DNA from 2 places in the Salinivibrio sp. SS2 genome. Region 1 is predicted to be linked to the other one. Evidence: predicted binding sites of a transcription regulator. Region 1 holds the regulator's gene; the other holds the start of a gene.

Region 1 (5,211 bases):
CTCGACACGTTGCGCATTGACGAAACCCCACTGCAACATATGAATCGCCTTGCGCCCACCACAGCCGAGCAAACGCTACGTGACTTCTTAGGGCGCTTTGGCTTTCAGGGTGATAAAGCGCTTGAGACCATTGGCCCCTTTTCGGGAGGCGAGAAGGCACGCTTGGTATTAGCGTTATTGGTGTGGCAAAAGCCTAACCTGCTGCTGCTTGACGAACCGACTAACCACCTTGATTTAGATATGCGCCAAGCCTTGACGCTTGCCCTACAATCGTTTGAAGGGGCGATGGTGATCGTAAGCCATGATCGCTTTTTGCTGCGCGCGACCACCGACGATCTTTATCTTGTCGACAACGGCGCGGTGCAACCCTTTGACGGTGACTTACACGACTACCATCGCTGGCTTGGCGAGCAACAGCGTGCCGACCGCGCGGAAAGTAAAAAACAAAACGCCGATGACAAAGCCGCCCCCCAGCAACGTCAGGTCGATCGTAAGGCACAAAAGCGTCGCGAGGCCGAACTTCGCCAAAAAACAGCGCCACTTCGTAAAAAAATTGACAGCCTAGACACAAAAATCGAACAGCTCTCTGCCATTATTGCCGATGCAGAGACCAAACTGGCCGACCCAACAATTTATGGCGCAGACCAAAAAGCCCAACTCGCGGAACAATTACAACGCCAGGCTGATGCCAAATCAGCGCTGGAAGAGGTAGAGCAAGAATGGATGGAGCGACAGGAAGAACTGGAAGCCATGGAGGCGGCATTCAATCAAGCCTAATTCCCGGCCAAGCGAATGCAGCCGACCTGTGGCAGTTTTGTTTGCAACACTATGGCAAGCAAGACGTCAAACAGGCGTGTCTTAAATTGCAAGATCAGCATCAGGGCAACGTCAACCTTGCCCTGTTGCTGGCTTGGCTGGAAAGCCATGGCTATGGCCTAGCCCCAGAGAGCCTCAGCCAACTTAAACAATCGCTCAGCCGCTCTGAGCATTTGCTGATTGCCTACCGCAACCTACGTCGCGATATCAAACCGCGCGTTGGCGCGGGACAATATAAAAAAATGCTGAATTTCGAGCTCAGCCTCGAGAAGTTCCAACAACAAGACCTCATCCACGCCTTGAATCAACAAACATGGCTGACCGAGTCGCCCTCGCCGTTGGCGTATTATTGCCGTCAGCTCTCGCCCTCGGCCAAATCGCTCTATCCCACTCTGCGCGCCGGTGTGGTTAAAGAAGATGATCAAGGAGACGCTAATGACGCCCTTTGAACCGATTCCCAGCGCCCGTAATCCTCATCTACAAACCATCATGCCACGGCTGATGCGGCGGCAACCCGTGATCTCCCCTTTGTGGCAACAGCTGGATTTACCGGATGGTGATTTCGTCGATCTCGCTTGGACACAGACGCCTCAGCCCGGCCAACCGATAGTGGTGCTTTTTCATGGCCTCGCTGGCAGTTTTCATAGCCCGTACGCGAATGGATTACTGGCTGCTTTTCAGCGCCAAGGCTGGTGCGGTGTGGTGATGCACTTTCGTAGTTGCAGTGGCCGCTTAAACCGCGTCCCGCGCACTTATCACTCAGGCGAGACACAGGATGCGCGCTATTTTTTGACCACATTGCGCATGCGTTATCCTCAGCATCCCATTCATGCCGTGGGCGTATCGCTAGGCGGCAACATGCTGGTGCGCTATTTGGCAGAGTATGCGGATGATCCGATTGTCTCCAGCGGCTGCGCAGTGTCACCCCCCTTAGACCTTGCCGCCTGCTCGTTACGCATTCAGCAAGGGTTCTCACGTGTCTACCAAGCGTACCTACTCCGCTCGATGCGGCAAACCCTGTCAGATAAGCTTACGCGACACGCCCAAGTAGGTCGCTGGCAAGCTGGCGAGCAGCCCCGTATTTCGACCTTATTCGAGTTTGATCAAACCGTCACCGCACCACTGCATGGGTTTGAGGACGCACATCATTACTACCAGCAATGCAGTGGCTTATCCGTATTGCCTGCGATCCGCGCCCCTTTGACCATCATTCATGCCAAAGACGATCCTTTTATGACTGATGCGGTGATCCCAACCACGCCATTACCGGCCAATATACGCTATCAACTCACTGACCATGGCGGACATGTTGGGTTTGTCACTGGCCATTGGCGTGCACCGCGTTTATGGTTGGAAGAGGCAGTGCCCGCGTGGATAGCTGAGCAACTCGGCACCTGATGCCCCAATCGTCACGATAAATTGTGACTAAATCGACATAGACACACTGCACCTACACGCATAATTCGGTAAAATGGGAGCTAATTCACAACCTAAGCATGGAGATGGCGTCCGTGCCATCCCGATGTCAGCAAAAGGTGATGTAGTATGATGGTTCCATGGCAATCTGTGCCAGCCGAGACCTTGACCAATTTAATTGAACACTTTGTGTTGCGGGAAGGGACAGATTACGGTGAGCAGGAAGTCAGCTTTGCTGAGAAAGTTGAACAAGTGCGTGAACAATTAAAATCCGGCGACGCCGTGATTGTATACTCTGAGCTGCATGAGACAGTGGATATTCGTCGTCAGCGCGATCTCAGACCGTAACACCGCCTCCCCTTGTGGGCTGCGGTGTAAATTCAGACTGATCAATGACAGGGCTCGTCATGTCGGCTAAACACCCAATCATCGCTGTGACCGGTTCATCCGGCGCAGGCACAACCACGACCTCCGAAGCGTTTCGTAAGATGTTCAATATGATGAACATCAAAGCCTCTTGGTTAGAGGGCGATAGCTTTCACCGCTTCACGCGGCCAGAAATGGATGTTGAGATCCGTAAAGCCCGTGAACAAGGTCGTCATATTAGCTACTTTGGTCCCACGGCCAACGACTTCCCACGCCTTGAGCAATTTTTTAAAGAATATGGCGAACAAGGCACAGGTAAATACCGTCGTTATCTACACACCTTTGATGAAGCCGTGCCTTATAACCAAATGCCGGGCACCTTCACCCCCTGGCAAGATCTGCCTGAAAATACCGACGTATTATTTTATGAAGGCTTGCATGGCGGGGTGGTGGATGGTGACGTCAATGTCGCCCAACATGTTGATTTACTAATCGGCATGGTGCCTATCGTTAACTTGGAGTGGATTCAAAAGTTTGTCCGCGATACGCGCGACCGAGGCCATTCCCGCGAGGCTGTCACGGACTCGATCGTGCGCTCCATGGATGATTATTTGCACTACATTACGCCGCAGTTTTCTCGCACACATATTAACTTCCAACGTGTCCCGACCGTAGACACATCCAACCCGCTGAATGCAAAAGGGATCCCTTCACTCGACGAAAGCTTTGTTGTGATCCGCTTTCGTGGCATGAAGAACGTCGATTTTCCTTATTTACTGCAAATGATCAGTGGCGCCTTTATGTCTCGGCACAACACGCTGGTCGTGCCCGGCGGTAAAATGGGATTTGCGATGGAGCTGATTATTCGCCCCTTGATCCAACAGTTGATTGAGAAAGGCAAGATAGGTTAACCGCCGTAGCGCACTTAACGTGTATTACTTCTCAGGTCGTGATCTTAGCCACATTTTTGCCGATTTTTTAGGCGGTTGGCTTAGATCAAAATCAAGAAATCCAGATAGAAAAAAGATACACTCTTGTTAACATACAGTGAGCTTGTAGCCTGCGCCAAGACCTCGTATTCTGTGCATTGGACTGATGGGTTTCCATTCAGACAAAGACAGGACGTCGTTGCCGGGCAACACATGCAGAGGAAATAAGTTATATGGTTCCAGGAAAACCTCAAACAGACCCTACACTCGAGTGGTTCCTTTCACATTGTCATATTCACAAGTACCCGTCCAAAAGTACTCTGATCCATGCAGGGGAAAAGGCGGAGACCTTGTACTACATCGTGAAAGGTTCTGTGGCCGTACTAATCAAAGATGAAGAAGGCAAGGAGATGATCCTGTCTTACCTTAACCAAGGTGACTTCATCGGCGAACTTGGTCTGTTCGAAGAGGACCAAGAGCGCACCGCATGGGTACGTGCGAAATCACCTTGCGAAGTGGCAGAAATTTCATTCAAGAAATTCCGCCAGCTGATCCAAGTTAACCCAGACATTTTGATGCGTCTGTCCTCTCAGATGGCGCGTCGCCTGCAAGTGACCAGCCAGAAAGTGGGAGACCTTGCCTTCCTGGACGTGACCGGCCGCATTGCGCAAACCCTACTTAACTTGGCGAAGCAACCTGACGCCATGACTCACCCTGACGGCATGCAAATCAAGATCACACGTCAAGAGATTGGTCAGATTGTTGGTTGTTCGCGTGAGACGGTTGGGCGTATCCTTAAAATGCTGGAAGAGCAGAACCTTATCTCAGCTCACGGTAAAACCATTGTGGTTTACGGCACACGCTAATCCTCGCGTGTTGCGACAAAACCGGCGCTTTTGCGTCGGTTTTTTTGTTTTTATTGACTGGAAACTAATTACCTAAGTTCTACACTTCAGAAACGACCCATCTAACAACTGATTAACAGGATGTCGTTTATGAGAAGCTTACGTCAAACCCTTGCTGCATTGCTACTCGCGGCGGTTTCTTCAACTGCTGCGGCGAATATCACCATTGTCCATCCAGAACCACGGGCTGGCTCTGCCCTCGATTTATACGCTATCGACTTGATTGAGTTTTTAGCGGAAAAATCGGGTGAGTCTGTCACTTTACAGGCCTTTCAAGGCCAAATTGGCTCTCAGTCTCGTAAAGTGGAAATGCTAAAACAAGGACGACTGACGGTAGATTGGCTCGGGGCCGACCGTACCCTTGAGTCAGAGTTACTTCCCATCCGTTATCCAGTCTTTCGGGGTCTATTAGGCCATCGCTTGTTCATTACCAATCAAGCCACCGAACCCAAGCTTGCACAAATCAGTGACCAAGCTGGGCTCAATAATCTGACCATGATCCAAGGGCAAGGCTGGGCGGATGTGAAGGTCTTGCAGTCGGCGGGATTTCGGGTTCGAGAAATCTCAAGCTTTGAGAATATCTTTAAAGGCGTCGATACCGGACGGGCCGACCTCTTCCCGCGTGCGCTTATCGAGCCTTTTAGCGAGCTGGCAGAGCGACCTCAATATACAAATCTGTTGGTTGATCCGCACTTAATGCTAATCTACCGCTTCCCAATGTTCTTGTTTGTATCGCCCCAAAACCCAGAGGTAGCGACCATGCTCAACGATGCCTTTGC
Region 2 (4,312 bases), on a different contig from region 1:
GGCATGCAAAGCCGAGTCGATTACAAAAAGCAGATGTCTATCATGGACTTTGATTTAGAGATTTCCGATCTCGACACGCTTAGCCGAATTGTAAACCGGCTGGAGCAGGTCAAGGATGTGGTAGAAGCCAAACGACTCAGATAAACATCACGCCCTGTTATCGACAGGGCGTTTTTTTAAGGATAACGAAGTATGGCGTCGATTGACGATTTACTGACTATCATGGCGACCTTGCGCGACCCACAAAAAGGGTGCGATTGGGACAAAGCCCAAACTTTTGCCTCCATCGTGCCTCACACGCTCGAAGAAGCCTATGAAGTGGCCGATGCCATTGAGCGTGAGCACTGGTCGGACCTAAAAGATGAATTAGGCGATTTACTCTTTCAAATAGTGTTCTACAGTCAATTGGGACACGAGCAAAATCGCTTTGATTTTGATGCCGTCGTGGGGGCGATTTGTGACAAACTCACCCGTCGTCACCCGCATGTCTTTGGTCCTAAAGACAGTCAAGGTGAGCCGCTGCACGGCCCGGATTGGGAAGGGATTAAAGCGCAGGATCGTGCTGACAAAGCGGCGTCAGAGCAACCCACTAGCGTGTTAGACGGCGTTACGTTAGGCCTTCCCGCACTGGTGCGCGCACACAAACTGCAAAAACGTTGTGCGCGAGTGGGGTTTGATTGGGATGCGGTGGCGCCGGTGCTCGATAAAGTACGCGAAGAAATTGCCGAGGTTGAGCAAGAACTGGCAATCACGCCGGTAGACCCCGCGCGGGTGGAAGAAGAAATCGGCGATTTATTGTTTTCGGTGGTAAACCTGGCACGCCACGTCGGCACGGATGCGGAATCCGCGTTGCGTAACGCGAATCAAAAATTCGAACGGCGTTTCCGTCAAGTTGAAACTCAATTACGCAATGATGAAAAAAATATTCAAGAATGTCAGTTAGATGAACTGGAATCGGCCTGGCAACAGGTCAAAAAGCAGGAAAAAAGCAACACGCTGTAAGTTTCATCATTGATTTGCGACAAATAAAAACAGTATGGTGTGTGATAGTTTTCACGTTGTGGGAGTGAGTGGGGTCTGGTATCATGACTTCCCGTCCAGATTTCCATTAATTTCCTCTAAATCCAACTCTCAGGTTTAGCATGACGACGAATTACATTTTTGTTACGGGCGGTGTTGTATCCTCCCTCGGTAAGGGTATTGCTGCAGCCTCATTGGCAGCCATTCTTGAAGCGCGTGGCCTCAACGTCACCATCATGAAACTCGACCCTTATATCAACGTGGATCCAGGGACAATGAGCCCTACCCAGCACGGGGAAGTATTCGTCACGGAAGACGGCGCTGAGACCGACCTTGACCTCGGTCACTACGAGCGCTTTATCCGCACCAAAATGACCAAGCGTAATAACTTTACCTCTGGTCGCGTATACGCGGATGTTCTGCGCAAAGAGCGCCGCGGAGATTACCTGGGAGCGACCATTCAGGTGATTCCACACATCACTAACTCGATCAAAGACCGCATCATCGCCGGTGGTGAAGGTCACGACGTGGTGATCGTGGAAATTGGCGGCACTGTCGGTGATATTGAATCACTGCCATTCCTTGAAGCGATTCGCCAACTGACCGTGGAAGTCGGTCGTGAGCGTGCGATGTTTATGCACCTTACCTTGGTGCCATACTTGGCTGCGGCGGGTGAAGTGAAAACCAAGCCGACCCAGCACTCGGTAAAAGAGCTTCTATCGATTGGTATCCAGCCGGATGTCCTTGTTTGCCGTAGTGAGCGTCCAATTCCAGCCAATGAGCGTGCAAAAATTGCACTGTTCTGTAACGTACCAGAGAAAGCGGTTATCACCATGAAGGATGTGGATTCAATCTACAAAATTCCTTCATTGATTCGCTCTCAAGGGCTGGACGACTTGGTTTGTCAGCGCTTTGGCATCCAAGCGCCGGAGGCCGACCTGTCTGAATGGGAACAAGTCATTTATGAAGAAGCCAATCCAATGGGTGAAGTCACCATTGGTATGGTAGGTAAGTACATCGAACTGCCTGACGCGTATAAATCTGTCAACGAAGCGTTGAAGCATGGCGGATTGAAAAATCGTCTGACCGTCAACATCAAGTATGTTGACTCACAAGATCTCGAAACCCGCGGCACTGAGCTGCTCGACGGTTTAGATGCGATCTTGGTTCCGGGCGGTTTTGGTGATCGCGGCGTCGAAGGCAAAATCCTTGCCGCACAATATGCGCGTGAAAACAAAGTGCCGTATCTTGGCATTTGTTTAGGCATGCAAGTGGCGTTAATTGAATACGCCCGTAATGTTGCTGGGATGGAAGGAGCTAACTCCACCGAATTCAGCAAAGACAGCAAATACCCAGTGGTGGGATTGATCACCGAGTGGGTCGATGAAGAAGGTAACGTGGAAGAGCGTAGCGAATCCTCTGATTTAGGTGGCACTATGCGTCTAGGCGCACAGCTTTGCCACCTGTCTGAAGGGTCTAAAGCGCATCAGCTATATGGCAACACTCAAATCCACGAGCGCCATCGTCATCGCTACGAAGTGAATAACTTGCTGCGTCCACAATTGGAAAAAACCGGTCTACTTGTATCGGGCTTGTCGGCGGACAAGAAGCTGGTAGAAATCATCGAAAACCCAGCACATCCATGGTTTGTGGCCTGTCAGTTCCACCCAGAGTTCACCTCGACTCCTCGCGACGGCCACCCGCTATTCGCCGGGTTCGTTGCGGCTGCAGGTAAAAAGCAGCGCGGTGAGCTATAACACAAATGTGAAGCGGTAGTCCTGACGGGCGGCCGCTTTTTATTTTTTGAATACAATGACAGACGAGAGGAATCACAATGTCTAAGATCGTTAAAGTTCTAGGTCGTGAAATTATCGATTCACGCGGTAACCCAACTGTAGAAGCAGAAGTGCACTTGGAAGGTGGCTTTGTTGGTATGGCGGCAGCGCCATCAGGTGCGTCTACCGGTTCTCGCGAAGCACTAGAGCTGCGTGACGGTGACAAGTCACGTTTCATGGGTAAAGGCGTACTGAAAGCGATTGAAGCGGTTAACGGCCCAATCGCAGAAGCACTGCTAGGTAAAGACGCGAAAGCCCAAGCTGACATCGATCAGGTGATGATCGACCTTGACGGCACTGAGAACAAATCTAAGTTCGGTGCTAACGCGATCCTAGCGGTTTCTCTGGCTAACGCTAAAGCTGCTGCGGCGGCGAAAGGCATGCCTTTGTTTGAGCACATCGCTGAACTAAACGGCACTGCGGGTCAGTTCTCAATGCCTCTACCAATGATGAACATCCTCAACGGTGGTGAGCACGCGGACAACAACGTTGATATCCAAGAGTTCATGATCCAACCTGTTGGTGCGAAAACCCTGAAAGAAGCACTGCGCATTGGTGCGGAAGTATTCCACAACCTAGCCAAAGTTTTGAAGGCCAAAGGCCTAAGCACTGCTGTTGGTGACGAAGGTGGTTTCGCGCCTAACCTAGAGTCAAACGCTGCTGCGCTTGCTGCGATCAAAGAAGCGGTTGAGAAAGCAGGCTACGAGCTAGGTAAAGACATCACCCTCGCGATGGACTGTGCTGCGTCTGAGTTCTATGACAAAGAGCAAGGCATCTACAACATGAAGGGTGAAGGTAAAACCTTTACTTCAGAAGAGTTTAACCACTACTTGGCGAAACTGGCTGAAGAGTACCCAATCGTGTCTATCGAAGACGGCCTAGACGAGTCAGATTGGGAGGGCTTTAAGCACCAAACTGAACTGCTGGGTGACAAACTTCAGCTAGTGGGTGATGACCTGTTCGTAACCAACACCAAGATCCTGAAAGAAGGCATCGAGAAAGGTGTGGCGAACTCTATCCTGATCAAATTCAACCAAATCGGTTCTCTGACCGAAACTTTGGCTGCGATCAAGATGGCGAAAGACGCGGGCTACACTGCCGTAATCTCTCACCGTTCAGGTGAAACTGAAGATGCAACCATCGCTGACTTGGCGGTTGGTACTGCAGCAGGCCAAATCAAAACTGGTTCTATGAGCCGTTCTGACCGTGTTGCCAAGTACAACCAGCTGATCCGTATCGAAGAAGCGCTGGGTGAAAAAGCACCGTTTAACGGTCTGAAAGAAGTTAAAGGTCAATAATAAAAGTCGCAGCCGATTAGCTGTGATGGAAAGGCACCTTGCCTTTCACTGTTGACCCCAAAAGCCGCCTTTATGGCGGCTTTTTTGTTTGCCCAGCGAAGCTGGCAAACCCGTCAGGTTGAAAGAAACCTGAATCGCCCCGACTGAGGGGAAGATAAT

What was found. The regulator CRP, encoded in region 1, controls carbon source genes, mostly activating them, when cyclic AMP is high. The targets are predictions, from matches to a motif close to TGTGANNNNNNTCACA.
Region 2: BGK46_RS16970 (CTP synthase) is a predicted target of CRP. The motif match lies at 1,043-1,058, and genes of this name have one in related genera.

What each region holds. Positions count from the first base shown of each region.
Region 1 covers NZ_MEBP01000097.1:13,373-18,583, forward strand. The annotation lists gene BGK46_RS11950 (ABC transporter ATP-binding protein) at 1-777, shown strand, start outside; gene BGK46_RS11955 (TIGR02444 family protein) at 720-1,265, shown strand; gene BGK46_RS11960 (hydrolase) at 1,252-2,214, shown strand; gene BGK46_RS11965 (YheU family protein) at 2,362-2,580, shown strand; gene BGK46_RS11970 (phosphoribulokinase) at 2,640-3,509, shown strand; gene crp (cAMP-activated global transcriptional regulator CRP) at 3,761-4,393, shown strand; gene BGK46_RS11980 (hypothetical protein) at 4,523-5,211, shown strand, end outside.
Region 2 covers NZ_MEBP01000143.1:17,538-21,849, forward strand. The annotation lists gene relA (GTP diphosphokinase) at 1-144, shown strand, start outside; gene mazG (nucleoside triphosphate pyrophosphohydrolase) at 193-1,002, shown strand; gene BGK46_RS16970 (CTP synthase) at 1,143-2,777, shown strand; gene eno (phosphopyruvate hydratase) at 2,855-4,153, shown strand.